DNA from 3 places in the Arthrobacter sp. LFS091 genome. Region 1 is predicted to be linked to each of the others. Evidence: riboswitches for the same ligand, from Rfam matches in the RefSeq annotation. Region 1 holds a riboswitch; each other region holds the start of a gene.
What was found. A riboswitch is a leader RNA that binds a small molecule or an ion and turns the genes downstream of it on or off. The one in region 1 is predicted to bind thiamine pyrophosphate.
Positions count from the first base shown of each region.

Region 2: it holds a riboswitch for thiamine pyrophosphate, as region 1 does, so the genes downstream of both, thiC (phosphomethylpyrimidine synthase ThiC) here and ACNQOP_RS13525 (ECF transporter S component) in region 1, are expected to answer to the same signal.
Region 3: it holds a riboswitch for thiamine pyrophosphate, as region 1 does, so the genes downstream of both, thiD (bifunctional hydroxymethylpyrimidine kinase/phosphomethylpyrimidine kinase) here and ACNQOP_RS13525 (ECF transporter S component) in region 1, are expected to answer to the same signal.

Region 1 covers NZ_JBFPFP010000006.1:297,852-307,483, reverse strand. The annotation lists gene mnhG (monovalent cation/H(+) antiporter subunit G) at 1-8, shown strand, start outside; gene ACNQOP_RS13535 (DUF4235 domain-containing protein) at 92-352, opposite strand; gene ACNQOP_RS13530 (NUDIX hydrolase) at 389-1,072, opposite strand; TPP riboswitch at 1,267-1,403, shown strand; gene ACNQOP_RS13525 (ECF transporter S component) at 1,481-2,101, shown strand; gene ACNQOP_RS13520 (ABC transporter ATP-binding protein) at 2,101-3,666, shown strand; gene ACNQOP_RS13515 (energy-coupling factor transporter transmembrane component T family protein) at 3,663-4,457, shown strand; gene ACNQOP_RS13510 (GNAT family N-acetyltransferase) at 4,454-5,053, opposite strand; gene ACNQOP_RS13505 (penicillin acylase family protein) at 5,102-7,234, opposite strand; gene ACNQOP_RS13500 (siderophore-interacting protein) at 7,324-8,058, shown strand; gene ACNQOP_RS13495 (hypothetical protein) at 8,055-8,528, opposite strand; gene ACNQOP_RS13490 (DUF6973 domain-containing protein) at 8,525-9,274, opposite strand; gene ACNQOP_RS13485 (UDP-N-acetylglucosamine 1-carboxyvinyltransferase) at 9,485-9,632, shown strand, end outside.
Region 2 covers NZ_JBFPFP010000005.1:368,172-377,803, forward strand. The annotation lists gene ACNQOP_RS11910 (glucose-6-phosphate dehydrogenase) at 1-42, opposite strand, end outside; gene ffh (signal recognition particle protein) at 208-1,785, shown strand; gene ACNQOP_RS11920 (alpha/beta fold hydrolase) at 1,845-2,567, shown strand; gene thiC (phosphomethylpyrimidine synthase ThiC) at 2,550-4,397, opposite strand; TPP riboswitch at 4,393-4,500, opposite strand; gene ACNQOP_RS11930 (amidohydrolase family protein) at 4,585-5,667, shown strand; gene ACNQOP_RS11935 (VOC family protein) at 5,747-6,619, shown strand; gene ACNQOP_RS11940 (hypothetical protein) at 6,726-7,163, shown strand; gene rpsP (30S ribosomal protein S16) at 7,395-7,817, shown strand; gene ACNQOP_RS11950 (RNA-binding protein) at 7,819-8,061, shown strand; gene rimM (ribosome maturation factor RimM) at 8,192-8,746, shown strand; gene trmD (tRNA (guanosine(37)-N1)-methyltransferase TrmD) at 8,747-9,547, shown strand.
Region 3 covers NZ_JBFPFP010000001.1:529,407-539,038, forward strand. The annotation lists gene ACNQOP_RS02470 (glutamate-5-semialdehyde dehydrogenase) at 1-1,130, opposite strand, end outside; gene proB (glutamate 5-kinase) at 1,127-2,308, opposite strand; gene obgE (GTPase ObgE) at 2,298-3,884, opposite strand; gene rpmA (50S ribosomal protein L27) at 4,019-4,282, opposite strand; gene rplU (50S ribosomal protein L21) at 4,345-4,653, opposite strand; gene thiD (bifunctional hydroxymethylpyrimidine kinase/phosphomethylpyrimidine kinase) at 5,029-6,540, opposite strand; TPP riboswitch at 6,531-6,629, opposite strand; gene ACNQOP_RS02500 (Rne/Rng family ribonuclease) at 6,794-9,632, opposite strand, start outside.

The DNA.
Region 1 (9,632 bases):
AGGGTTAAAGCCAACGCGGGGTCACTTCCGGCCCATCCCAGGGGGATTTATGGGCCGGAAGTGACCCCGCGTTGCTTCAAACGGTGATGCGCTAGACGATGTCCTGGGACTTCGCGAAGCGGGCGATGGCACGCTGGGTGCCCCTGCTGGCCAGCACCTGGATGAGTGTGCTCACGAACGCCGAGATCAGGGCGAAGGTGAGGGCGGAGCGAAGGCTCGTTTCCATGTCATCGTTGCCTGTGGGCGGCTTGTTGCCTGTGGCCTTTTCCCACCCTTTGTTGACGAGTTTTGTTCCGACGAAGCCTGCCCCGAGGCTTACTCCGGCGCCGATCAGCTTGAAGAAGAGGTTCATGCCCCCAGCCTAGCCGCAACGCGTGGACCGGCAACGCTAGCGGCGGCTTTCCCGTTCCTTGAGGAAGGCGACCAGGGAGCCTACAGGTGCCAGCACGGGGACGACAGGGTGATCGGCCGACCATACGGCGTCGACGGTCCCGTATCCGGCGATTTCCTTGAGGAGGTAGTAGGTGGGCGGCATCAGTTTCAGGGTGCCTGCTGCCTCTGCCGCGAGGATTCCCTCCACGGGCATCCACAGGGATTGCCACGCTTCGGTTGTTTGGTGGTGGGGCTCCCTGTCTGTCGAGGGCCTGGCCACATAGAAGAACGTGTCGAAACGCTTGGGCATGTCGATCGGGGTAATCCAGTTGGCCCATGGGCGCAGGTCACCGGCGTCGATGCTCAGCCCGGCTTCCTCACGGACCTCCCGGATCGCGGCTGTGAGCACCATTCCTGCTTTGGCAGCGGCATCGTCGGAACCGATGGAGCTGGCCTGCCAGTCCGCAGCATGCCTGCTGAGCAGTTCGGGGGCGTAGTCCCACCCGGAGTGGTCGGCGGGGTCCACGCGTCCTCCCGGGAAAACCACCATTCCTGCGGCGAAGTCCATGGTGCTGACCCTGTGCTGGACGAACGCCTCAAGCCCGGACGGGGTATCGCGGAGCAGGATGACGCTTGCGGCGAGGCGTGCTTCAGCCACGTCAACGTTGTCTGGGAGGCCAGAGCCGGGTTGGTCCGTCATGAAGTGTGCCCCTTCGCTTTGGATGTTGCTGGATGATTCTCTCAGGTCCGTTGCGAGGCCTGGTGTGCGTGCCAAGCGTGGGGCAAGGCTGCAGAGTGGGCCTCGCAACGGTGAGGGTGGGCCGGAATGTGACCGGACCGCAGTCCCCACCGCGGAGTGCAGGTGTAAACTGAACCAGCCCAGCAGGGCAGATTTAATAACGACAGGGGAGCGCCGCCGTCGGAACCTGCAGAGATGCGGGAGCCGCGAGGGCGCTGAGAGTGCGGACAGCCGCAGACCCTCGAACCTGATCCGGTTAGTACCGGCGCAAGGGAGTCGAGCTTCTCAGAGTGTCCGGAACCGGGCGGCGCAGGCCGGCCGGGTAATCCGGGGAGCACTTTCCCCTCCTGTAACTCAGGAGGCAGAAAAATGACCACGGTAAGCGTGAAGAAGACCAGTTATAACTGGCGTGTTGTAGACATTGTGGTGGCAGCTTTGATCGCCATCGCCGGCGGCGTGATTTTCTGGGCATGGTCCCAAGGCGCCGCACTGGTATCCATCCCCATGAACGCGGCGTATCCGCCGCTGACGGGCCTGATCGCTGGCGGTTGGATGATTCCGGCGGTCCTGGGCATGCTCATCATCCGTAAGCCGGGTGCCGCCCTGTTCTGCGAGTCCGTTGCTGCCACAGGCGAACTCATCATGGGCTCCCAGTACGGCACCACCGTACTGATCTCCGGCGTCCTTCAGGGCCTTGGCGCGGAGCTCATCTTCGCCGCGTTCCTCTACAAGAAGTTCAACCTGCCCACCTCGCTCCTTGCCGGTGCAGGTGCGGGCCTCTTCTGCGGCCTCAACGACTCGTTCCTTCCCTGGGGCTGGAACATCGCCTACGAGGCAATCGACAAGCTCACTTACATCACGTTCACCACGATCTCCGGGGCGATCATTGCGGGCGCACTGTCGTGGATTGCCACCCGCGGCCTGGCGAAAACCGGCGTCCTTAGTTCCTTCGCGTCGCGCAAGGCCGCTTCGGAGCCCGTCTTCAGCTGATGCCCGTCATTGAACGCGGCAGCCACGTCCGGCCTGCCGCCATCACAGCCGAGGGCTGGGGATGGCGGCACGCCGGAAGGGCCACGCCAGCCATCCAAGGCCTTGACCTCAGGATCGAACCGGGGGAGCGGGTACTGCTGCTCGGCCCCTCGGGTGCGGGCAAGTCCACGCTCCTGCATGCCCTCGCGGGGGTGTTGGGGGACGAAGAAGACGACTCGGACGAGACCGGCTCGCTGCTGCTGGACGGCGCTTCTCCCCGGGAGCAGCGCGGCCGTGCGGGCCTGATGCAACAGGACCCGGAAACGCAGGTTGTCCTGTCCCGGGTGGGGGACGACGTCGCCTTCGGCGCCGAGAACCTGGCCGTGCGGCGGGAGGAAATTTGGGCCCGCGTCCATGAAGCGCTCGACGACGTCGGGTTGCGGACCGCTGCCGGCGGCGGACTGGCGTTGGATCATCCGACGGCGGCCCTGTCCGGCGGGCAGAAACAGCGCCTCGCGCTTGCGGGGATTTTGGCGATGCGGCCCGGGCTGATCCTGCTGGACGAACCAACGGCCAACCTGGACCCAGCAGGGGTCCTTGAGGTGCGGGACGCAGTGGGCCGCTGCCTCGACAAAACCGGAGCCACCCTTGTTGTGGTGGAACACCGCGTCTCCGTGTGGAAGGACCTGGTGGACCGGATTGTGGTGTTGCAGCCAGGATCCGCGGGCAACGGCACTCCGGGCGTCCTGTTGGACGGCCCGCCGGAGCAGGTCCTGTCCGAGGCCCGCACCATGCTGATGGCAGCCGGCGTCTGGGTTCCCGGATACGTCCCGGCAACCCGTGCCCGGCGCACTGAGACCTCCGCCGCACAACTGCTCCTGGCTGCCCAGGATGTGGCAGTCTCGCGAGAAAAGCCCCGCCGAAAGGGATTCCGGACCATCCCTCCGGTTCCTGTGCAATCCGATGTCAGCGCCCAGGTCAGGGCGGGCCAAGCGCTCACCATCACTGGTCCGAATGGTGCCGGTAAGTCTACGTTCGCGCTCACGCTGGCCGGCCTTTTGGCGCCGGTGGACGGCAAAGTGAGTGCCGCCGTCGAGCTTTCAGAAGGGGCCGGGATCGACCCGTTCAAGTGGAAAGCCGATCAACTGATTTCACGCATCGGGACAGTGTTTCAGGAGCCCGAGCACCAGTTCGTCACGGGCAAGGTGCTGGATGAGCTGATGTTTGGTCCGAAGCACCTTGGCCATGGCGAGGAACGCGTGGACGAACTGCTGGAGCGGTTGCGGCTCACCCACCTGGTGGACGCGAACCCGTACACCCTGTCCGGCGGCGAGAAGCGCAGGCTTTCGGTGGCCACGGTGCTCGCCGCGCATCCTAAAGTCCTTGTCCTCGATGAGCCCACGTTCGGCCAGGACGCGAACACTTGGGCCGAGCTGGCGTCGTTTCTTTCGGAGTTGCTCGACGCCGGAACGGCTGTGGTCTCCGTAACCCACGACCAGGAGTTCAGCGCCGTGCTGGGCGGCACGGAGCTGCGCCTGGACCCCGCGGCACGTGCAGCAAGCCGCCAGGAAGCCGGTGCAGCATGAGGGACGCATTGAACCTGCGGGGTAATCACGCCCTGCTGACCACAGCGAACCCGCTGGCCAAGTTCGTCGCGGTCTTCCTGATTTCGCTGGTGTTGGCCCTCTCCATCGACTGGGTTTCGGCAACTACCGCGCTGGTGGCCGAGCTGGCGCTGTTCCCCCTTGCCGGGCTCACGCTGCGGCTTTTGTGGCAGCGGGCCTGGCCGTTGATCATCGCTGCGGCGATTGGTGGCTGGAGCACAGCGATCGTGGCGGCTGACAGCGGCGCTGTACTGCTCGACGTCGGACTCTGGTCCATCAGCGAAGGTTCCCTTGAGCTCGGGCTGGGTTTCATGCTGCGCGGCCTGGCGATTGCCCTTCCGGCGATCCTCCTGATGACCTGCACCGACCCCACGGACCTGGCCGATGCCTTGGCACAGAAAGCGAAGCTGCCGCACCGGTTTGTCCTGGGATCCCTCGCTGCCATGCGCTTGGTGGGCCTCATGGCCGAAGAATGGCAGACCATTGGCATGGCCCGCCGTGCACGGGGTGTCGGTTCGCAAGGCAACCCGTTCCAGCGGTTGAAAGCCACCCTCGGCCAGAGCTTCGGGTTGCTGGTCCAGGCTGTCCGGCGGGCTTCGCGGTTGGCTGTGACCATGGAAGCGCGGGGCTTTGGCGGCGGCCAGCGGACGTGGGCGCGCGAATCCACGTACTCGGTGCTGGATATCTGGGTGGTCCTTGGCGGAGTGGTCATCGCAGCGGGTGCTGTGCTGGCCGCCGTGGGCGCCGGGACCTGGAGCTTCGTCTGGCGCTAACGGGCGGCGCGGTCCTGGACTTCATCGAATCCCGCCCGGGTGAGGAAACCCAGCTGTGCCTCCTTTTCCGCGAGCTGGACGATGGGTCCAAGCTCGAAGCATGTTGCTTCGAGGCGACGGAGGGCCTTGGCGTTGCGGGCATCGGGCTCCACAACGATCCGGTCCTTGCCCGGCAGGGAAAACATGTACTTGATCAATGACGTGGCCAGCCGGGGCGTGAAGTGCGGGATGGGGCGCGTGGCCGGAGCCAGCAGCAGGTGCATGCCGATGTCTTCCTCGCGGGCGGGGTACGCCTCGCCCACGGGGTCGTGCAGGGGCTCGTAGGTCTGGAACAACGCCAACGCCTCCCCGTCCAGGGTCACCAAGAACGCGTGGTGTGTCTCCAGTGAGTCCAGGAATTCGTAGATGCCCAGGACCTCCTCAAAGGTGTGCTCGGTCATTCCCCAGAACCTGGCGCGGGGCTGGGTCACCCACTCGAAGACAAGCCCCAAGTCCTCGTTGGGGACCAGCGGGACGATCCGCAGGGCACCCCATCCTTCGAGTTCTTCGGAGTAGACGGTGGTGCGGGCGGAGAAGTCCGGGGCGGTGGTGGTCATGTCTTCCTTCGGGTGCTGGGTATTCGGGTGCGACTGGGTGCAGAAGTGTCAGGGTTCGTCTTTGCTGAGGACCGACCACCCGGTAACCACCGGGGCGAGCTGCCCGGCGGTCCACACGGGCAATTGGTCGGCGAAATGCTGGTGGCCCGGCGTCCCGGCGGCGCCGAAGGGAACAATCCACCGGCTGTTCCGGCGCTCGGACAGGTCCCAGACGTAGCGGGCCACAGGGCCGCGGAAGCTCCGGTCATCCATGCCCGGGAGGCTCTCAGTGCATAGCACGCATCCGGTGTCGCCGCTGAGACCGGCAGTTGGCGCGGCGTCGGCAAGGGAACCGGGGAGGAGATGAACGGCCAGCAGCTGATGGCGGTCACCCCATGAAGCTCCGTCCAGAAGTGCCTCTTCCAGCGCCGCGTCTTCAAGACTTGCAGCCGCTTCCACTCCAGCATCGATGCCGAGCTCCGAACCTCGGAGCAGCAGCGTCTCAAGGGCGAAACCGACCCGGGAGGGAACGGACAACCACGGCCCGAATAACGGTGAATAGCCTGCGGGGTCGTTCAATGCAGCAAGGGATGGGTGCTTGGCCAAGCGTTGGACCAAGGCACCCCTCCACCCGGAAAAGAGGGCAGCCGGCTTGCTGCCGGCGTCCATCCGGCCATCCCAGCGAAGCAGTCGTGAGCGCACTTCCTTGGCCTCCCGGGACAGGTCAGCGGGATCCAAGGCGGCCAGGATCGAGCGGTACAACGGCCATGGACCCAGCAGAGTATCCATGTGGATGGCCTGCATGTGGTCGGGAGCGAGAGGGCCTTCAACCGCTTCAAGCAGCTCGCGGATCCGCGCGGCGCGGTATGCGGGTGCAAACTCCATTGCGACGGCGTCCCCTCCGCCTGCTGCGCGGTCATTCGCGCTGACGGCGAACGTTTCAACCGCGGACCGGGGAAGGATCACGTATTGCCCGTCCCACGCATGGCGGGCTGAGTATGCGGGTGCGGGCAGGCGACGGTTGGCGGGATTCCGCTGGGGGACCAGCCCGGCAACAAACTGGGTCACGGTTCCTGACGTATCAGCGGCGATTACGCTGTTGACCGGTTCCACCCAGGCATCCAACGCGGCTTCCACCTCGTGAACGCTCCGGCTCCGCAGCATCGGCAGGAGGGCCTCGAAACCCAGCCGCCCCTCAACCCGCGCGGGGAAACGCAAACTCAGGGCGCCGCCGTCGGGCGTTTCGGAGATGACCGGTCCGCGGGCGGTCTCAATAATGTCCACGGACACGGACTCACCGTCGCGGACGTGAATGGTCTCCAGATTCACGACGACGGTTTCCCAGCCTTCCGCGCCCCGTGCCTCGATGCGCTCGCCGGAGTAGTCGGTGACCCGGCGCAGCTCTTCCTCGAAGAGGTCCTGGTAGTCGGCCATGGCGTTGGTGACGGCCCACGCGGTGTGCTCTGTCTGGGCGAAGTGCGGAAGGCCGGGAACTCCTGGAAACGCGAACCCGACGGCGTCGAATTCCGGGCAGGCGAGCCGCACCTGCTGGTACACGCCGGGCAGTTCCATGAGGCGGTGCGGGTCACCGGCAACCAGTGGCAAACCGCTCACGGATACCGAACCATGGGCCGCCCAGGCGTTGCTGCCGGACCACACCGGAGCTTCGATACTGAACAGGCTGACGGCATCCTCGCCGAGGGTCCTTACGACGTGGGCGCGGAACAGCTTGTTCGGGAACGTGGAAAAGAGGATGTGGTGAACCAGGAAGACGCCAAGGGGGGTCCAAGGGTTCCACAGCTCGGGACTGCTACCCGACTCGGTGAATTCCGGGCTGTCCCGGAGGCCGTCGGCCAGTGCGCGGTTGACGCCGTCCACGTACTGACCACACCAACGTTGGGTGTCGGCGTCGAGGTTCTCGAAGCAACGGCGGGCGGTGTCATCCAGCCGTGCCTGCCGGGCGAACCGGTCCCAGGCCACCGCGTCTGCGCCAAGTACTTCCGCTGTGCGCCCCTCGGATCGCCAGCGCTCCAATTCGATCTGCCAGGACCGGTCGATCGCGGCATTGCGGCCTTGCAGGAAGGCCAGTTCATTGGCAGATCCGGCCCAAAGATGCGGGATTCCCCACGTGTCCCGGTACGTTCCCGGGCCGCCTGCCGGACCTGATTGTTGCGTCGGGGCAGGCGTCATCTTCTCGATCACTTTCATACTTAGGTTAGGCTTACTTAAGTTCAAGATAAGTGGCTTTGGCTCCGTGCACCAAATCGTGGCCATTCGTGAAGGAGAGTTTCTTGAAGCGCAATTGGGAAGGCGTGGTCCTCAAGGTGATGGGCGCCAAGGACTTCACCCTGAAGGTGACGGGGCGCGAGGAGATCACCCCGGATTTCCTCCGAATCCATGTACGGGACGGCGGACTCCTGGAGCGCAGTGGCGTGCACCCCACCATGTGGATCCGATTGTGGTTCGACGACTCCGGAAAAGCGCACCAGCGCGCCTACACCGTGGTGAACGCGGACCCGGCGGCAGGCACGTTCAGTATGGACTTCGCGATGCACGATGGCGTGGCGGCGGATTGGGCCTGGTCGGTACAAGCCGGCGAAACCATCGAGGCCACCGTCCAGGGCAGCTCATTCACCTTCCCACAACCCACCCCGCGCCGCATCTGGGTGGTGGGGGACCCCGCGTCCATCCCCGCCATCAACTCACTGCTGGACGAACGGGACCGATGTGCCCCCGGAGCGGCGCCGGTGACGGCCTGGTTGGAATACCAGCACGACGCCGATACCTCACTGCAGGTGCGCACGTCCGGTTCCGACGTCGTCACTTGGATTCCGCGCAAACGTGACGGGGCTGCCTTGGTGGAGGAGGTCTGCCGCGCCCTTGATGCTGACGTGGTCTCGGCCTCTGAGGACTTCTTCTGGGTAGCCTGTGAAGCGTCCAGCACGAGGGCCATCGTCAAGCATCTGCGCAAGGAGCTCGGTGTGGACAAGCACCGCATTGACGCCTTGGGATACTGGCGGGCTTAGGACTCCCTCCAGCTCAGGAAACCCTTCTGCCCGTCCGGCGGCGTAAGGACCACATCACGGCCGTACTTCTTTTTGGCTTCGGACCCGATGAACGCGTCGGGAACGATCCGGACCGCCTTGGCAACTTTGCCGTCCTTCATGAAGACGAACAATGCCGGCGATGCCGTATAGCGGTTTTCCTTGGTGATGGGTTCGCCGAAAGCCGCTTCGATGTCTTTGGCCAAGGTCCCCTCCATCACGAAGCCGGCCTGGTCCCATTCGAAATCAGTGGCATCGGCAAGCTTCAAAGCGGTGCCCTTCGTTGCGGCTTCGAGTACTTGGCTGTTGAGTTTGTCGTTGGATTCGGGCATGACAGATCCTCCCAGGGAGCAGGCGGCCAGTATGCAGGCCAGGACGAGGGCGGCCAGGCCCAGCAGGGCAGCGGACGTTCGCCCTTGGGGTCGGGCCGGGTCAAGATGTGGTGGGTTCACGAGGTGGTCCGCGATTCCCGGCCTACTTCATTGTTGTACAGATCCATGGCCTCGCGCGGGGCAGGGTTACCGGGGAGTTGCTCGTGTGCCGTGGCGTAGTCCTCAGCCCACTCTGCGCCGAATTCCTTCGCCATCAGGGCGTTCCAGTACGCATGGCGGAAGGCGTCGTTCTGGTCGTCGTTTTGGTCTGCGCTGGGGAAGCGTTCATCAGCGACATTGAAGGCGTCATCGTGGATGCCCTTGAAAGCGTTCAGTTCGAAAGGTCCAAGACCATTCAGCATTTCGGCCTCCTTCTCGGTGACAACCCTCTGGTCCACCACGAACTTCAAAGGGTCCCAATCGCCCGGCCAGTTGGTTGTCTCCGCATCGCTGACCTGGTATTCCTCGAGGATTTCCTGCGGGCTGGGGCGGCCGGGGTCGGTGTTCGTGGCGGCCCACTGAATGGTTCCGCTTCCACCGGACCCGCCACCGACGGAGGCTTCCATGGAAGCACCCGATTGCTCCTCTGCGTTACCACGTGCAGACTTTGATGCCTCGTCAATTCCGCGTGACACCAGGTCCAGCAATGGGCGTAAGCTTCCATGCCACTCGGCAGCGAAGCGTTGGGCATCCTGACCTTGCCAATAGCCGCTTCTGGTGATCAGGGAGTCCAGCTCGCGTGCCCGCGCCGTCAGCATGGAGGCGCCGTGCGCCAAAGACTTTGAGAGTGCTTTGAGGTGGTCGACGTCGGCGCCGTAGAAAGCCATGTTTCCCCCTTGAACTTTGGTGCAATGTTTCGCCATCGGGCTGTTGAGCACAATGGGGACAACTTCCCCTGTGGAAAGGGAGGCGCCTTACCCGCATAGGCGACTACCGACGTCGAGCTTCATATCTCACGGTACGGGTACGGTGTGACATTAACCGCTCGAGCGGAGTTCTGCTGGCCACTTCTAGCTCATTTGTGATATTTCTTTGTTATGACGCAAGCTACGCCAGAACATATAGGCCTCCTGCTCCGCAACGCTCGGAGCGAAAAGGGCTGGACGCAGGGGCAGTTGGCTACCGAGCTGGGAACCAGCCAAAGCGCAATTGCCCGCATGGAACAAGGTAAGCAGAACCTGAGCC
Region 2 (9,632 bases), on a different contig from region 1:
TCCGAGGATGAGCAATGTTTTTACAGTTGTTTTACTGGTCACCGTGCCAGCATGCCATCTTGGAGGTGCGACTTGGTACCCTAGATAGTCGAGTCCCGTAGTTGAGTCATCCCGTAGTTGAGTCATCGTGCCGGGGCAAGAATCGTCAAGACTCTGGCGTGCCGCATTGGCCGCCATTCGTAGACCATCGAAAGAAGTGCACGGCGCGTGTTCAATTCACTCTCTGACCGGTTGACAGCAACCTTCAAGAACCTCCGTGGCAAGGGCCGCCTCACCGAGGCTGACGTCGATGCCACGGTCCGGGAGATCCGCCGCGCCCTGTTGGATGCGGACGTCGCCGTATCGGTGGTCCGCGAATTCACTGGACGCATCCGTGAACGCGCGCTCGGTGCCGAAGTTTCAGGTGCACTGAATCCCAGCCAGCAGATCGTGAAGATCGTCAACGAGGAACTGAAGGAAATCCTCGGTGGCGAGACCCGCCGGATCCGCCTGGCCAAGAACGGCCCCACCATCATCATGCTCGCGGGCCTCCAGGGTGCCGGTAAGACCACCCTCGCCGGCAAGCTGTCCAAGTGGCTCAAGGCCCAGGGCCACAGCCCCATGCTGGTTGCCTGCGACCTTCAGCGTCCCAATGCAGTGACGCAGCTCCAGGTTGTTGGCCAGCGTGCCGGTGTCCCGGTTTTCGCTCCGCACCCCGGCGCTACCTCGGAACTTGAACACCCTGCCGGTGACCCGGTCGCCGTCGCCAAGGCCGGCGTCGAGGAAGCCCGCCAGAAGCTTCACGACGTCGTGATCGTTGATACCGCCGGCCGCTTGGGCGTCGACGCCGAAATGATGGATCAGGCACGCCGGATCCGCCAGGCGATCATCCCCAACGAAGTCCTGTTCGTGATCGACTCCATGATCGGCCAGGACGCCGTCAACACGGCGATGGCCTTCGACGAGGGCGTCAACTTCACGGGCATCGTCCTGTCAAAGCTCGACGGCGACGCCCGCGGTGGTGCCGCGCTTTCCGTGGCGTCCGTGACCGGCAAGCCCGTCATGTTTGCCTCCACCGGCGAAGGCCTGGACGACTTTGAGCTCTTCCACCCGGACCGCATGGCTTCCCGCATCCTCGACATGGGTGACGTCCTCACCCTGATCGAGCAGGCCGAGAAGGCATGGGACAAGGATGAAGCCGCCCGGATGGCGAAGAAGTTCGCCGACCAGGAAGACTTCACCCTTGACGACTTCCTCGCCCAGATGCAGCAGATCCGCAACATGGGCTCCATGAAGAAGATGCTCATGATGATGCCGGGTGCTCAAAACATCCGTCAGCAGCTGGAGAACTTCGACGAAAAAGAGATCGACCGCGTCGAGGCGATCGTCCGTTCCATGACACCGCACGAGCGTGTTGCTCCCAAGATCATCAACGGTTCCCGCCGCGCCCGCATCGCCAAGGGTTCCGGCGTGCATGTCTCCGAGGTCAACGGCCTGCTGGAACGCTTCGCCCAGGCACAGAAGATGATGAAGAAGCTGGCCCAGGGCGGTGGCATGCCGGGTATGCCTGGGATGCCCGGCCTCGGTGGCCCTGGCGGACGCAAGAACGGGAAGAACACTCCCAAGAAGAAGGCACGGTCCGGCAACCCGGCCAAGGCAGCCCAGGAACTTCGCGATGCGGAGGCCAAACGGGCAAACGCTGCTTCAGCGGCCCCCACGGGCGCGGCTTTTGGGCAAGGCGCGGCGGACTTCGACCCGTCGTCGCTGAACCTTCCCAAGGGCTTCGACAAGTTCCTCGGTAAGTAGACAGTGCGTCCCAGCTGCCAGGCAGTTGGGATGTCAGAGCCGTGGAATAGGCTGAACCAATGCACAAGCAGCGCGTAGTCTTCGTTCACGGCCTGGGGAGTTTCGGCGCCGCAGCATGGCCGAAGCAACACGGCATGGCGCTGGCCTATGACGCCCTGTTCCTGAGGCGGCACGGCTTTTCGGCGGTCGAGGAACCGGCGCCATCCAATGTGGCAGCAGATGTCGCCATCGTGATCAATGCGTTGGCCGATGCCGGTGGAGGCCACGTCGTGGCGCACGAACAGGGCGCCATTTCCGCCATGCTGGCAGCTATTGAGCGTCCTGATCTTGTGCATTCGCTGTCGTTGGTGGAGCCGGCGTGCTTGTCGCTGACAGCCGAACTGCCGGCCACGGCCTCCCACCGTGCGCTGATGGAGCCGTTGTTCGACGTCCGGGCACAATTGAACGACGCCGACTACCAGCGGGAATACTTCCGCAGGGCTTTCTCGGCCGAAACCGGGGGACTGGACACGCCGGAGGCCCGGAAGTCTGCGCGGCGCCTCAGGCTCCAGGCACCGCCATGGGAGGCACCGCTTCACATTGTGCCCGGCGTTCCCACCTTGGTCCTTACGGGTGGTTGGGAGCCGCTTTACGAGGAAATTGCGGGATACCTCCAGGAGACCGGCGCCCTCCGCCGGGTAGCAGCGGGCGGGCACCGGCCCCAGGATTCAGTGGATGGCGATCACATCATCCGCTCGTTTGTCGCGGACGTGGGACGGGCCATGTCAGTTCAGGCGTCCTGAGCTGCCATTGCCCGCAGTGCCGGGTACCTGCAGTTCCGGCAGGTAGACCTTCCCGCCGGAAGCCAGGAACTCCTGGCTCTTTTCCCTCATGCCGCTGTACATGCCGGCGATTGCGGCCTGCGCTTCAGCTGAACCGTACTCATCGCGGATATCCTGGCTGATCCGCATGGAGCAGAATTTCGGCCCGCACATCGAGCAGAAGTGTGCGGTCTTGGCCGGCTCGGCGGGCAGGGTTTCGTCGTGGAACGCCTCGGCTGTCACAGGATCGAGGGACAGGGCGAACTGGTCGCGCCAGCGGAACTCGAAGCGGGCTTTGGACAGTGCATCGTCGCGCTCGTTCGCGCCAGGGTGCCCCTTGGCGAGGTCAGCGGCGTGGGCGGCGATCTTGTAGGTGATCACACCGGTTTTGACGTCGTCCTTGTTCGGCAGGCCAAGGTGTTCCTTGGGTGTCACATAGCAGAGCATTGCCGTGCCGTAGCGGGCGATTTCGGTCGCGCCAATGGCCGAGGTGATGTGGTCGTAGCCGGGCGCCACATCCGTGACCAAGGGGCCCAGTGTGTAGAACGGGGCACCCTTGCACAGTTCCTGCTGGCGTTCGACGTTTTCACGTACCAAGTGGAAGGGGATGTGCCCCGGGCCTTCAACCATGACCTGGACATCGAACTCCCACGCCCGCTGGGTCAGCTCGGCAAGGGTGTCCAGCTCTGCGAACTGCGCGGCATCATTGGCGTCCGCGATGGAGCCGGGACGCAGCCCGTCGCCGAGCGAAAAGGCGACATCGTACTTGGCGAAGATCTCGCACAGTTCGTCGAAGTGGGTGTAGAGGAAGTTCTCCTGGTGGTGGGCCAGGCACCAGCCGGCCATGATCGAGCCGCCGCGGGAAACGATGCCGGTGACGCGATTGGCAGTCAACGGGACGTAGCGCAGCAGCACCCCGGCATGGACGGTCATGTAGTCCACCCCTTGTTCGCACTGTTCAATCACGGTGTCGCGGAAGATCTCCCACGTGAGCTTATTGGCCTCGCCGTTGACCTTTTCGAGTGCCTGATAAATGGGAACCGTGCCGATTGGAACAGGGGAGTTGCGGATGATCCATTCCCGCGTGGTGTGGATGTCATCGCCGGTGGAGAGGTCCATGACCGTATCGGCACCCCATTGCGCCGCCCACTGCAGTTTGTCGACTTCCTCGGTGATGGAGCTGGTCACCGCGGAGTTGCCAATATTGGCGTTGATCTTGACCAGGAACGCCTTGCCGATAATCATCGGTTCGGATTCCGGGTGATTGATGTTGCTGGGGATGATGGCGCGTCCGGCGGCAACTTCGCTGCGGACCAATTCGACATCGCAGTTCTCGCGCAAGGCCACGAACTGCATCTCCTCCGTCACGATGCCCTTCCGGGCGTAGTGCATCTGTGTGACGGTCTTCTGCTCGACGGCGCGGCGGGGCACCGGTTGTGCGCCCTTCCACTCCGCCGATGCCGCACCGCGCCGGACCGCGGACTTGCCGTCGTCGAGCAGGTTCCTTTCACGGCCCGAGTACGGCTCCGTGTCGCCCCGGCCTTCGATCCAGGGTGCACGGAACGGTTCCAGCCCGACTCTCGGATCACTGCCCGGTCCGGCAGTTCGATAAACCTGCAGGGGCGGGTTGGCTTGGCCATTGGGGGAGGGTTCCAGTGCGATCTCGGTGACAGGAACGCGAATGCCATGTTCGGGATCTTCAAGCCACCCCAGCGAGTGGGATTTCAGCGACTGCGTCACGGTTTCCGGTGCCCCGGTCTTAACGACGGTCGCGTTTTGGGCAGGGCTGTGCTGTGTTTCTGTGGTGCTCAAGGGACTGCTCACTTCCTTCGCCGGCATTACCCGGACAGGTTCAACGGTCGCAGACTGCCTCAGTCCGATCTCAGCCCCTGCAGGGGCCCCCGTGTGGTCGTAGACGAAGCTACCACAGCTGCCTGCGGCCGCACAGTCATATGGCGTTGCAGGCTTGCCAGGCACGTACAGGGCTAGGCTTTTTGCCATGGCCAACATCATCGAATTCAGCGGTACGGTGCTCGTAGCAGCAGGCAGGGAGCGCAGGGGCATGTGGTCCGTTGACGGTCGCCTGACGTTCATCCAGCCGGTGGCGGCACCGGACGTTGTGCTCGACGGCTGGGTCTTGCCCGGCTTTGTCGACGCCCACTGCCACATCGGTTTGGGGCCGGGCGGTGCGGTTGATGAGCAGACCACCCTCGCCCAGGCAAGGGCAGACCTGGCGGCCGGCACACTGTTGATCCGTGATGCCGGATCGCCCAGTGACACGCGCTGGGTCCAAGGGCGCGCGGATTTGCCGCGACTGATCAGGGCTGGCCGGCATATAGCCAGGGACCGGCGGTACCTCCGAGGACTGGGCCATGAAATCGATCCCGAACAGCTCGTGGAGACCGTCCGCAAAGAAGCCCGTGACGGCGATGGCTGGGTGAAACTCGTGGGCGACTGGATCGATCGCGGCATTGGTGACCTGGCCGCGTCCTTCCCGGCCAAGCTGGTCAAGGACGCCATTTCGGCCGCGCACGATGAGGGAGCCAGGGTTACGGCCCACTGCTTCGCAGAAGACACCATTGACGACATGCTGGACGCCAATATCGACTGCATCGAACACGCTACGGGCCTCTTGCCGCGGCACCTTCCGCGGCTTGTGGAGCAGGGCGTTCCGATTGTCCCTACGCTGGTCAACATTGCGACTTTTCCGGAGATTTCCGCCCAGGCCGCGCCCAAGTTCCCCGTCTACGCAGATCACATGGCGAAGCTGTGGGAACGCCGCCACGACCGCGTGCTGGAGGCCTTCGAAGCCGGTGTCACCATCTACACGGGCACCGATGCCGGCAGCGTGATCAAGCACGGCCGGATTGCGGACGAGATGAAGGAACTGCACGACGCCGGCCTGCCGCCTTCCGCTGTCCTGGAGGCCGCAACGTGGGGCGCAAGGGCGTGGCTGGGTGCCGAAGCCATCAGCGAAGGGGCGAGTGCCGACGTCGTTCTCTGCCGTGAAGATCCGCGGGTCGCCCTCAACACCGTGGCCGAACTCCAGCACATCGTTTTACGTGGCGGGATCATCCGTTAGGAATAAATTGAAGCTTCAAGTAATTTAGTACTAGTAGAAGGTGCCGAAAGGGCGGCAGCCTCAAACCCAGGAGCTTCACATGACTACAGCAAACAGCCAGGATCTTCTTCCTGCCGAACTCACCATGGGCACCGTCATGCTCAAGGTAGGCGACATGAAGGTCATGAGCGACTACTACCAGCGCGCCTTGGGCCTGGACATCGTGGCCGAGCAGGATGGCGGACTGTACTTGGGCCGCACGGGAAAGCCTGTTGTCCACCTGGCGCCTGCCTCAGGTCTGCAGATCCCGGGCCGTGGGGAAGCGGGCCTGTTCCACACCGCCATCCTCTTTGAGGACCAGCCATCCCTGGCGGCCACCATTGCCACGGCGGCAGAATACGAGCCGCGCGCCTTTGCCGGAAGCGCCGACCACCTGGTCAGCGAGGCGTTCTATTTCACCGACCCCGAGGGCAACGGTATTGAGCTCTACTATGACAAGCCCCGCGAACTGTGGCAGTGGGACGGCAAGAACGTCGTCATGGACAACGTCGCACTCCCGCCGCAGCGGTTCCTGCAGCAGCACCTGAGTGAGGCTGCCGTGACCGGCCAGCGGGAGGCAGCCGCCGGGATCGGCCACGTGCACCTCCAAGTGGGGGACGTTGAAACTGCGCAAAGGTTCTATGTGGAAACCCTGGGGTTCGAGCGGACGGCGGGCTGGCACGGCCAGGCCTTGTTCGTTTCCGCCGGTGGGTACCACCACCACATGGCCATGAACGTGTGGAACAGTCGCGGTGCCGGACCCCGAAAGGACACGCTGGGGCTTGGGGAAGTCCTGATCGAGGTCCCCACGGCTGATGACGTCGCGATGCTGGCGGACCGGCTGAAGGTGGCGGGCGTCCAGAACCACCACACCGGCGCTGAGCTTCGGTTCGACGACCCATGGCGGAACAAGCTGCGCGTCGCCGTTCGCTGAATCGTCCTGGCAGCCCATGGCTGCACTAAGCTGGGCATTGACGGCGCGGAACCTTTCGGTTCCCGTGCCGCCGCCCCGTCAGCACGAAGGATTGAGAGTACTTTCCATGGGCTTTGCCGAAATATTTGTAGCCACCCACGACGAAGCACTCAAACGGGCAGCCGCACTGGATCGCGGTGCCGAAGCCACGGGCCCCGCCGTCAGGATCGAAGGCATCACCGACTTTGAGGTAGAACAGCTGGGCGACCTCGCCGGACAGGCCGTCCATGCTGCGGGAGCAGACTATGAGCTCGCCCTGGTGGATGTGACGAGTGATGCCCTCCTCGGAGTTCCCGAGGCCATGGTGCGCGCGCTTGCCGAACTGCTCACCTATGAAAGTGAGGGCGATGGCAACGTCCTTGATGATGTTGCTGCGGCCTGGGCCGCCCAGGACGACATGCCCTTTGACGCTACCCAATCGCGCCAGTACGTCCAGCAACTGGCCGCCCTCGCCACGGATGTGGAAAAAGCCGACCGCTCCGGACTCTACGTCTGGTCCGCCTGACAGTTGCCCGGTTTTCGCGGATACGATCCGTCCGGAGTGACCAAGAACACGCCACCCTTTGCGGCCTAAGTCGTAATTGCACCGGGCATCTGGCACAATGGACAGGTACTTGATCGGTGCGGCCCCTCTCTCCGTGCCCGTATCTTGTCCTTCGAACCGTCCAGTATGGCCCGCCCCACGGGTGCAGAACGTCGGGTTCACCTCGTTTCAGAAACAGGAGTGACCACAAAAGTGGCCGTAAAGATTCGCCTTAAGCGCTTCGGTAAGATGCGCGCACCGTACTACCGCATCGTCGTCATGGATGCCCGCGCCAAGCGCGATGGCCGTGCCATTGAAGAAATCGGCAAGTACCACCCCACCGAAGAGCCGTCGTACATCGAGGTCGCTTCCGAGCGCGCCCAGTACTGGCTGTCCGTTGGCGCCCAGCCGACCGAGCAGGTTGCTGCGATCCTCAAGATCACCGGTGACTGGCAGAAGTTCAAGGGCCTGCCGGGCCAGGAAGGCACCCTGAAGACCAAAGCTCCGAAGGAAGCCTTCGTAGCACCGGAGAAGGGTTCCGTCATCATCCCGGAAGCCATCACCAAGAAGGCCAAGAAGGACGAAGCTGCTGAGGCTCCGGCCGAGGCTGAAGCAGAGACCACCGAGGCTGAGTAAGTTGCTGTCCGAAGCGCTCGAGCACTTGGTTCGTGGGATCGTTGACAGTCCTGAGGATGTCAAGGTCAGTGCCAAGAACAACCGCCGCGGGGAATCCCTTGAGGTGCGAGTTCACCAAGAGGACCTCGGACGGGTAATCGGCCGTCAAGGACGCACAGCCCGCGCACTGCGCACAGTTGTTGCGGCTTTGGCTGGTGGCGAGCAGGTCAGGGTCGACGTCGTCGACACCGACCGTCGCCGGTAACGCGCTCAGCACATCTTGTCTTAGGTCCGGCCCCTTCACCGAATATGGTGGAGGGGCCGGATTGCTTTATCCAACATTCATTACCGTGGCTGCCTGGCGGCGCGGGAACAACAAGAATTCAGAGGAACCCATGCAGCTCCAGGTGGCCCGGATCGGCAAACCCCACGGCATCCGCGGCGAGGTCACGGTGCAGGTACTCACCGACGCCCCGTCGGAGCGCTTTGTCGCAGGTACCGAGTTTGTCGTGGAGCCGGCCTCTGCCGGCCCCCTGACCATCCGCAGCGCACGGTGGAACAAGGACATCCTCCTGCTGGGCTTCGAGGAAGTTGCCGATCGCAACGCTGCCGAAGTCATCCGCGGCGCCAAGCTCTTCATCGAAACCGAGGAACTGGATGACGAGGACGATGATGAAGGCTGGTATGAGCACGAGCTCGTTGGCCTTGAAGCGCGGGTTGGCTCGCAGGTTGTGGGCACCATCGCTGCACTCACCACGCTCCCGGTCCAGGACCTGCTGACGGTCAAGACCCCGGACGGCAAGGAAATCCTTATTCCATTCGTCGACGAGATCGTGCCTGAAGTCAACGTCGAGGACGGCTACATCCTGGTCACCCCTCCTGCCGGCCTATTTGAGATCAACGAGTCCACCGCGGAGGAGTCCAAGGACGGCACCGGGGATGATGCCTGAATGAGGATTGATGTCGTCAGCATTTTTCCCGAATACCTTGCCCCGCTTGAGCTTTCGCTCATAGGCAAGGCCCGCCAGGACGGATTGCTCGAACTTAACGTTCACGATCTCCGCTCCTTCACCACGGACAGGCACCGCACCGTGGATGACACCCCCTATGGCGGTGGGGCAGGGATGGTGATGAAGCCTGAGCCGTGGGCCCAGGCCCTCGAATCCGTAGCAGGGGCCCGTGAAGGTTCCAAGCCCGTACTGATCGTTCCTTCGCCGGCAGGGGAGAGGTTCAACCAAGCCCTGGCCTACGAACTTGCCGAAGAGGACCAACTCGTCTTTGCCTGCGGACGCTACGAAGGCATCGACGAGCGCGTCATCGACTGGGCGCAGGACCACTTCACGGTTCGTCCCGTCAGCCTTGGAGACTATGTTCTCAACGGTGGCGAAGTAGCCGTGCTGGCCATGGTGGAAGCCATTGGGCGCCTCCTCCCGGGGGTTGTCGGCAATCCTGAGTCCTTGGTTGAGGAATCCCACTCCGACGGTTTGCTGGAATACCCGGTGTACACGAAGCCCTCCGCATGGCGCGACCATGAGGTCCCCGCCATCCTGCTCAGTGGCAACCACGGCAAGATCGCCCAATGGCGCCGCCACGAGCAATTCAGGCGGACAGCCGAGCGCCGTCCGGACCTTCTGGAAGCGTTCGACGCCGGTGCGTTGAGTCGCGCTGACCGCAACGCTTTGGCGGACCTCGGGTACGACGTCGTCGACGGCCGTTTGCGTCCGCGGCCCGGTGGCGACGCCGCAAACTAAGGGCGCGCTCCCGCCGTCGAACGTTCAAGGGACCTGACAGTTGGCCCGACGGCAGCGCATATGGCAGAATTAACCCTTGTGTCTG
Region 3 (9,632 bases), on a different contig from region 1:
TGCCCGGTGGTCCACTTGCGGATGTGCTTTACGGCGTCGTCCAGGTTGTCCACCATGGCAACGGCGAGATCCAGGTCCATGTATTCAGTGGCCCAATCCTCGTCGTCGGCCGGGACGGTCTCCACACCAGCACCCAGGGCAGCCGCAATCCGATCATCCACGTGGAGGGTCACACCTGCGTCGCGGAGTGCTTTGGCCACGGCAGGAAGAACGGTGGAACCGGAGTGGACCAGGAGCGTCTCAACGGTGTTGCAGACACTGGGCCGCTGCGTCTTTGCGTTCAGGAGGATGTCCACGGCCATCTCTTCGCCGGCGGACTCGTCGATGAAGATGTGGACGTTCCCCTCCCCGGTCTCAATGACGGGCACGGAGGAGTTGGTCACCACAGTCTGGATGAGCTCGCGTCCGCCGCGGGGAATGAGGACATCCACCCGTCCGCGGGCTCGCATCAGGACGTTGGCGCCTTCGCGGCCGTACTGGTCAACGCTTTGCACCGCATCGGCCGGGAGGCCCACGGAGTCCAGCGCTTCGCGCAGGATCTGCACCAGCGCACCGTTGGTGTGCGCGGCGGCGGACCCACCGCGAAGAATCACGGCGTTGCCGCTCTTGAGGGCGAGTCCCGCGATATCCACGGTGACGTTGGGACGGGCTTCGTAAATGGCGGCCACAACACCCATGGGCACATTGACCTGACGCAACCGCAGCCCGTTGGGAAGCGTTTGGCCACGGACCACGTTGCCCACAGGATCGGGCAGCCCGGCAAGGTTTTCCAGGGCGGAGACCAAGCCGTCGATGCGGGCGGGCGTCAGCGTGAGCCTGTCCAAGAGCGCCGCGGAGGTACCGTTTGCACGGCCCACTGCCACATCTTTGGCATTGGCTTCCAGTACATGCTTACGGTTTTCCAGCAGGGCTGCGCCGATCGCACGCAGGCCGCGGTCCTTCCAGGCACGGTTCGCCTGGCCCATGCGTCGGGCAGCCTTCCGGGACCGGTCGGCGATTGCGTGTACCGCAGCCTGGACATCCTCGGGCGACAGTGGAGCGCCGCCTGCCACAGGGTTCTCCGGCGTCTGGCCGGCAGCACCGGAAACGTCGGAGATCACAGGGGCGTCGGGGGTCAGCGCTTCAGTCATGCTCCAAGTTTAGATGAGCGCGGCGCCCCCAGGAGCACCAGATCGTCAACATGAACAACTTCGCGGTCATAACCACGGCCCATGGCTTGGCCGAGCTCCTGCGTGGTCCGTCCCAGCATCCGCGGCAGTTCCTCCGAGGAGTAGTTCACCAGGCCGCGCGCCACCACGGTTCCATCATGCCCCACCATCTCGACGGGGTCACCAGCTTCGAAGTCGCCACTGATATCCGATATCCCCGCGGGCAGGAGCGACCTGTGCCGGTCGCGCACGGCTTTCACGGCGCCGTCGTCGAGCATCAAGCGGCCCTGAACGGTCGCCAGGTGGGCCAGCCACAACAGGCGTACCGGCTTGCGGTTTCCGTTCACGGCAAACCACGTCCCCACGTCCTCGCCGGCCAGGGCAGCCGCGGCGTTGGCCGTAGAAGTGACCAGTGCATGAATACCGGAACCGGCGGCGATGGAGGCAGCCTCCACTTTGGTCATCATTCCGCCCGTTCCCACACCGGCTTTGCCCGCCTTGCCAATGGTGACGTCTTCAAGGTCCTGCGGACCGCGGACCAGCCGAATCCGCTGCGCACCCTGGGACGGCGGACCGTCGTAGAGGGCGTCGACGTCGGACAGCAGCACGAGCGCGTCGGCGCGGACCAGGTGGGCCACCAACGCAGCCAGCCGGTCGTTGTCGCCGAAACGGATTTCGTGGGTAGCAACAGTGTCGTTTTCGTTCACGACCGGTACCACGCCGAGGTTCAGCAGCCGATCCAAAGCACGGAACGCATTGGTGTGCTGCGTGCGGCGCATGAGGTCATCGGCCGTCAACAGGACCTGGCTGACAGTGATCCCATGCGCGCTGAAAGCCTGCGTGTAGCGGGCCATCAGGAGTCCTTGACCGACGCTCGCTGCTGCCTGCTGCGTGGCCAGGTCCTTCGGGCGCTTGGCAAGGCCCAACGGAGCCAGGCCAGCGGCGATGGCACCAGAGGAGACCAAGATGATTTCGGTGCCCGCATTGCGCTGGTGGGCCAGGGCGTCGACAAGCCCCGCGAGGGACTTCTCGGAAATACCGCCCTTGATACTCGTCAGCGACGAGGAACCCACTTTGACGACAATCCGCTTGGCGGTGGCCAGTGCGTTGCGTTCGAGGCCCTCGGCGGAGTTCGGTGCGTCGACGGTCCTAGTCGTCATCACCGGCGTCCAGGTTGCTTTCCTTCACGGCCTGGGCGCGCCGGCCGCTGACGGACTCGGTCCAGATGCCCGCCTTGCGCTCAGCTTCAAGCTCGGCACGCGCAGCAGCCTTGGCTTCGCGGCGTTCAACCTGTTCTTCGCGCTTCTGCGAACGTGTGGGCCGGTCCCCGATGTCGGCAACGCGGATGTCCGTGCCGCGCGGAGTTGCCAGGAGCTCGGCGCCGGCCATCATGGTCGGCTCCCAGTCGAAGACAACGCCGTCGTCTTCACCGATGACCACGGTGTCGCCCGGCTTGGCACCGACCTTGAACAGTTCGGTTTCGACGCCGAGCTTCGCCAGCCGGTCGGCAAGGTATCCAATGGCTTCCTCGTTGGTGAAGTCGGTCTGCTTGACCCAGCGAACGGGCTTCTCCCCCAGGACACGGAACAGCGGCTCGAGGTTCTTTTCTTCGCGGCGGATCTTGAAGCCGGACTCGTTGACCGCGCGCGGACGAAGGACCGGAGGTGCCACCTTGGGGGGCGCAGTCGCTACCGCATCACGCGCGGCCTTGACGATCTCTGCCATGGCGAAGCCCAGTTGGCGCAAGCCTTCGTGGCTCGTGGCCGAGACTTCGAACACGCGGTATCCGCGGGCTTCGAGGTCCGGGCGAACGAACTCGGCCATGTCCTTGCCGTCCGGAAGATCCACCTTGTTGAGGACAACCAGCTTGGGGCGTTCGTTCAGCGGCACCACCTCACCGTCGACACCGGCGTAGCTCATGTCCACTGCGTACTTGTCGAGTTCGGCCTCGATAATCGCCAGGTCGGACAAAGGATCCCGATCGGATTCCAGGGTTCCGCAGTCAAGGACGTGCACCAAGGCGGCGCAACGCTCTACGTGGCGCAGGAAGTTGTGTCCGAGTCCCTTGCCGTCGCTTGCTCCCTCGATCAGGCCCGGAACATCGGCAATGGTGAAGCGGACATCGCCGGCCTGGACCACGCCAAGGTTGGGGATGAGGGTGGTGAAGGGGTAATCGGCAATCTTGGGCCGGGCAGCGGACATGGCTGCGATCAGGCTGGACTTGCCGGCCGACGGGAAGCCAACCAGGGCGATGTCGGCAATGGACTTCAGTTCCAGGACAATATCGCTGGATTCGCCTTCGATGCCCAGGAGGGCAAAGCCGGGAGCCCGGCGTTTCTGCGAGGAAAGCGACGCGTTGCCGAGGCCGCCCTGGCCGCCGGCGGCAGCGATGTACTCAGTACCTTCGCCCACGAGGTCAGCCAGGACTTCGCCGTCCTTGGTCTTGACCACAGTGCCATCGGGTACCGGAAGGATCAGGGTTTCGCCGTTCTTGCCACCGCGCCAGTCACCCATGCCCGGACCACCGTTGGTGGCGTGGCGGTGGGGTGCGTGGTGGTAGTCGAGCAGGGTGGTGGTCTGGGCCGACACCCGAAGGATGACGTCGCCACCATTGCCGCCGTTGCCGCCGTCGGGCCCGCCGAGCGGCTTGAACTTCTCCCGCTTAACAGAGACACAGCCGTGGCCGCCGGTTCCGCCGGATACGTGCAGGACTACCCGGTCTACAAAGCTCGCCACGTGGATCTCCTCAGTTGCTGTTATACAGCGTTGTTGCAAAACCAGTGCGCCCAAGCGCCCCAGTCGATTGTAATGCGGTTAAAAGAACGGTGGAGCGGGCCGTTTGGCCCGCTCCACCGGTTCAGAACTTGTTGTTACTCTGCAGCTGCAGCAGCAACGATGTTCACTACGCGACGGCCGCGGCGAGTACCAAACTCAACCGCACCGGCCTGGAGAGCGAACAGGGTGTCGTCGCCACCGCGGCCGACGCCTGCACCGGGGTGGAAGTGGGTTCCACGCTGGCGAACGATGATCTCGCCTGCGGAAACTACCTGACCACCGAAGCGCTTTACGCCCAGGTACTGAGCGTTGGAGTCACGACCGTTGCGAGTGGAACTCGCGCCTTTTTTGTGTGCCATGTGAAATGCCTGCCTCTAAATTTCTGGGGAAACTGAAAAACCTGAACAGCGTGTAACGAAAGTTACGCGATGCTGGTGATCTTGATCTTGGTCAGTTCCTGACGGTGACCCTGACGCTTCCGGTAGCCGGTCTTGTTCTTGAACTTCTGGATGACGATCTTCGGACCACGGAGGTCTTCGAGGATCTCAGCCGTAACCTTGACGTTGGCCAGTTCCGCAGCTGCGGAGGTGACCTTGTCGCCGTCAACCAGGAGCAAGGCGGGCAGCTCAAGCGTGCTACCGGCTCCACCGGGGACGCGGTTAAGCGTTACGTAGTCTCCAACGGAAACTTTTTCTTGGCGGCCGCCTGCGCGGACAATCGCGTACACCACTTGGGTACTCACTTCTCTCGACGTTTATAACTAAATTTGCGTGCGGAACCTGAACCGGAATCAGGCTTGGTTCGCGCTGTGCCTCAACGCCGTGGACTTCTGAACGAAGTCCGCGAGTCATCCCATGAACAATTCCAAGGGGCATAACCCAAGTGTTGGCGTAAGCACCGAAGATCAAGATTACGCTAGTTTGACCTTCAGCTGCAAATGAGGCCGGGTCCGGAGGCTACCACGTGACTCGCGTCACCAGTTGTAACGGACTCTCCCTGCACCGTGCCCATACAGCCTACAGGGTTTGGGCACGATTAACGCGATTTGCCCTGCGACGCGCGGCGAGCCTCGCAAATTACCCGCCCGGACGCCCGACCGGAGAGGTCATGAGAAAACCCGTGGCGCGTCGAAGAAGGCAGTTTCGTAGCGGCAGGACTGGGTGAAGGCTTCCATCATGGCCTCGCGATCCGCCGGCGAGGCCGCAAGGGCCGCCGCGTCCGTGAGCTTGATCGCAGTCCTGGTTGCCTCGGCGAAGTCTTCGTCGGCGTACGTCTTCAACCACTCCGCGTATGCGTGGTCCACAGGGGAACCTGCTTCCACGTAGGCGTGGTGGAGTTTCTGGCCCACTTCCGCGTACAACCAGTAGCAGGGAAGAATCGCCGCCAGCAGCACCGCGTAGCTTCCCGATGCCGAACAGGCCAGCAAATGGTCCACATAGGACTTGGTCACGGGACCCGTTGTTCCGGACACGTCGCGGCTGCTGAGCCAGTTCCTGTGCAATTCCGACTCGACCTCCAGGCACTGCCGGGAGCCCTTGGCCCAGAACAACTGCTCGTCTTCAGTAGGAGCCAGGGCGCTGGCCCGGGCCAGGACCCGGGAGTAGCCGTTGAGGTAGATCGCGTCCTGTGCCAGGTAATAGCCGAACGCGGATTCCGGGAGGCTGCCCTTCTGAAGGCCATCGATGAAGCCAAGCCGATGGATCGCCTCGAGCTCCGCGCGTGCGTGTTCCCACAAAGTCGCGGCGAACTCGCCGGGCCTCAGACCCCGCTGGTGGTGGAAGTGGTGGATCGGCCCGCTTCCTCGTCCTACTTCCAACGCCCCGGAGTGCCTCAAAGCCTCAAGCAACCAAGGCTTCACCTCCCGCAGTGAAGCTTCCCAGTCCCCCGTGCTAACCTGCACCGTGGCCAGGCCGGACGACAACGAACACCCTGTGCCGTGGCTGTTCCGGGTATCGATGCGGGGCCCGTCGACCTCGACCACGTCCTGCCGCAGCAACCCGCTCGTATTCACCAAAGCATCAGGACACGCCGTTCCCGCCAAGTGGCCGCCCTTCACAAGGACCGTGTTCCCGTACTCAGCGGCCAACCGCTTACCCTGGTCCAGCGCCGAAGCCCAGTCCGTCGCCTCCGTTTCACCCAGGAGCACCGCCAGCTCGGGAAGGTTCGGGGTCAGGAGGTCTGCCAGGGGCAAAAGCGAACGCAACGCCTTCTCAGCGGACTCGCGCAGGAGCCTGTCTCCGCTGGTTGCCACCATCACCGGGTCCAGGACCACGACGGCGGGACGCACCTTTTCGAGCCAGCTGCGGACTTCGTCGATGACCTCTGCGTCGCCGAGCATGCCGATTTTGACGGCGTCAATCTCAATGTCGTTGCTGATGGCGTCCAGTTGTTGGCGCAGAAATTCGACGGGGGGCACGTGGACGGCGCTGACGCCCACGGTGTTCTGGGCTGTGAGGGCGGTGATTGCAGCCATGCCGTAACCACCGTGGGCCGCGATGCTCTTCAAGTCCGCCTGGATCCCTGCCCCACCGGAAGGGTCGGAGCCGGCGATACTCAGCACCCGCGGTGTTGGCCTGCCCGAAGCAACCGGGTAGACAGGAGAATATGCTGCAGTCATGTGGACATCCCTTCGCCGGTGCTAACCGGACAGGTTCAACGGGTCTGGATCTCAGCCCGGCCCAACGCCAGGCACCCCGTGTCTGTCCCCCAGCCTAACCGGGAAGCAGCCCGGCCCGGGAACAGCGCTGCGTAGGGGCCCGGATATGACCCATTGACGTCCCCAGGTCTGGCCATGGACGTCCTGGACGCGCAAAAGACCCCGTAGCGACTGCCGGGGCAGTTGCTACGGGGTCCGATAAGCCGTGAGCGGATCAGAGCTCGGAAGCCGGCACGCCGACTCCCAGGATGATGGGCTCGTCTGCGGGTGCCTTTTTGGCTGGTTCCACAGGGGCCTTAGCCTCGTGGGACGAACCTTGTGGCGCCGACGCAGTCACTTCATGGTGTTCAACGCTGGTTTCGTTGGCCGCACCTTGGGCCCTGCTTGCGCTGCGGTTACGGCGACCTCGGCGACTCCCGGACGTCGAAGCGGCTTCCCGATCCTGCTCAGCGGCCCGAGCCGGGGCAGCCACCTTCGGGGCAGCAACAGCTTCGCGGACGGCAGCTGGTTCCGCTTCCGCCTCCGGCGCCGCTCCCAGGTGGGAGAATGCCTCCGCCAGCAGATCCAGGCTCATTGCCGGTTTGGCCGCCTGTGGTTCGTCCTGGTGTTCAACGAACGGCAAAGCGACTTCTTCGCCACCGAAACGCAGGACCGGGGTGGAGCGTGCTTCCCGGACTGCTGCCTCGTGGGCCGTTGATTCTTCGTCGTTGCCATGAGCTACGGGTTCGTCGGCAGCCGTCTGATGAGTTGACCGCGCCAGTTCCTCTGCACGGTGAAGCTCGTCGTCGTGCAGGTGGGCAGCGTGTGCTGCAGCCGCGATGGTAGCCAACGCAGCGCGGGTTGCCTCGGCCTTTGCCTGGCGCGCAGGGTCCTGCGGTTCCGGGTGCGTTGGCGAGGCCGCGTGCGCGGCCGGCGCAGACTGAACCGGAGCGGGGGCTTCGGAAACAGCCTGTCCCCCACCCTTGCCTCGGCGGCGCTTCCGTTCCGTACGGGCCGCCGGCTGCTGCTGCGTCGATTCCGTGTGCGGGCGGTGGTGCTCAGCGGCCACAACGTTCGCACGGCGGTGTTCCACCGGCTCATCGTGTGTCACGACGCCACGGCCGGCGCAGTGCTCGCACTGCTCGCCGAAGACCTCGAGGAGGCCGGTGCCCATGCGCTTACGCGTCATCTGCACCAGGCCCAACGACGTGACTTCAGCGACCTGGTGCTTGGTACGGTCGCGGCCAAGGCACTCAACCATGCGGCGCAGCACAAGATCGCGGTTGGATTCCAGGACCATGTCGATGAAGTCGATGACAATGATGCCGCCGATATCGCGCAGGCGCAGCTGGCGGACTACTTCCTCGGCAGCTTCGAGGTTGTTCTTGGTGACAGTCTCTTCGAGGTTGCCGCCGCTGCCGGTGAACTTTCCGGTGTTGACGTCCACCACGGTCATGGCTTCGGTGCGGTCAATGACCAACGAACCACCCGAGGGCAGGAAGACCTTGCGTTCCAGGGCCTTGTGGATCTGCTCGTCGATGCGCCAGGCAGCGAAGATGTCCTGGTCCTTGGTCCACTTCTCGAGGCGGCCCACCAGGTCAGGGGCAACGTAGGTCACGTAGGCCTCGATGGTGTCCCATGCGTCGTCGCCGGAGACGATCAGCTTGGAGAAGTCTTCGTTGAAGACGTCGCGCACTACCTTGATGGTCAGGTCGGGTTCGCCGTACAGCAATTCCGGTGCAAGGATCTTGGTTGAGGAGGCTTGCCCCTCAATGCCCTCCCACTGAGCGCGCAGGCGGTTGATGTCGTGCGTCAGCTCTTCTTCCGAGGCACCTTCAGCTGCGGTGCGGACAATGACGCCGGCGTTTTCCGGCAAGCGGTCCTTGAGGATGCGCTTGAGGCGGTTGCGTTCGACGTCCGGCAACTTGCGGGAGATACCGGTCATTGAGCCGCCCGGTACGTACACCAGGTAGCGGCCCGGCAGCGAAATTTGGCTGGTCAGTCGGGCACCCTTGTGACCCACCGGGTCCTTGGTGACCTGCACCAGGACAGAATCGCCTGACTTCAGGGCGTTCTCGATCCGGCGCGGCTGGCCTTCGAGGTTGACAGCATCCCAATTGACTTCGCCGGCGTACAGCACGGCGTTACGTCCACGGCCGATGTCCACGAACGCGGCTTCCATGGAAGGCAGTACGTTCTGGACCTTGCCGAGGTACACATTGCCGATCAGCGAGTCCTGTTGTGTCTTGGACACGAAGTGCTCGGCCAGGACGCCGTCCTCAAGGACGCCGATCTGGATTCTGTCGTCGCGCTGGCGGACGATCATTTGGCGGTCTACCGACTCGCGGCGCGCAAGGAACTCGGCTTCGGTGATGACCTGGCGGCGGCGGCCGGTTTCGCGGGACTCCCTGCGGCGCTGCTTCTTGGCCTCAAGCCGCGTGGAGCCCTTGACGCTGGCGACACGGTTGGACGGAGCCGTTTCGGTGATGGGCCTGGGGGCGCGGACACGGGTCACCGTGTTGGGCGGGTCGTCATCCGTGCCACCGGTCAGTTCAAGATCCTGGTCGCCGCGGCGGCGGCGACGGCGACGACGCGACGTCACGCCTTCTTCAAGGGCTTCCGCTGCCTGGGCTTCGTCGTCCTCGGACTCGCTGGGGCCTTCGGTTTCGTTCTCTTCGCGTTCGGTTCCACGCCTGCCGCGGCGGCCACGGCTCCGGCGACGACGGCGGCTGCCGGCGTCATCGAGCTCGTTGTCCGCGCTGGACTCGGCCTCTTCTTCGACTTCCCCGGCCTTCTCTTCCACGGCCGCAACGCGCGGGACGGTGGTGAGGTCCGGAGCCTGGAAAATCATGGACGTGATGGACACCGGCTCAAGGAAAAGGGACGTGGACGCGGCCGGTGTCTCCTCCTCAGCGGGAGCGTCCTCGGCCGCAGGAGCCGGCGCATCAGCAGCAGCCGGTGTTGCGGCGACTGGCTCAGCAGCAGGTTCGACGGGCTGGGAGCCGGGCTCCGGCGTCGTGGTTTCTTCAGCGGCCGGCGCCTCGGCTGCTTCAGCCTTCGGCTTAGCCGTACGA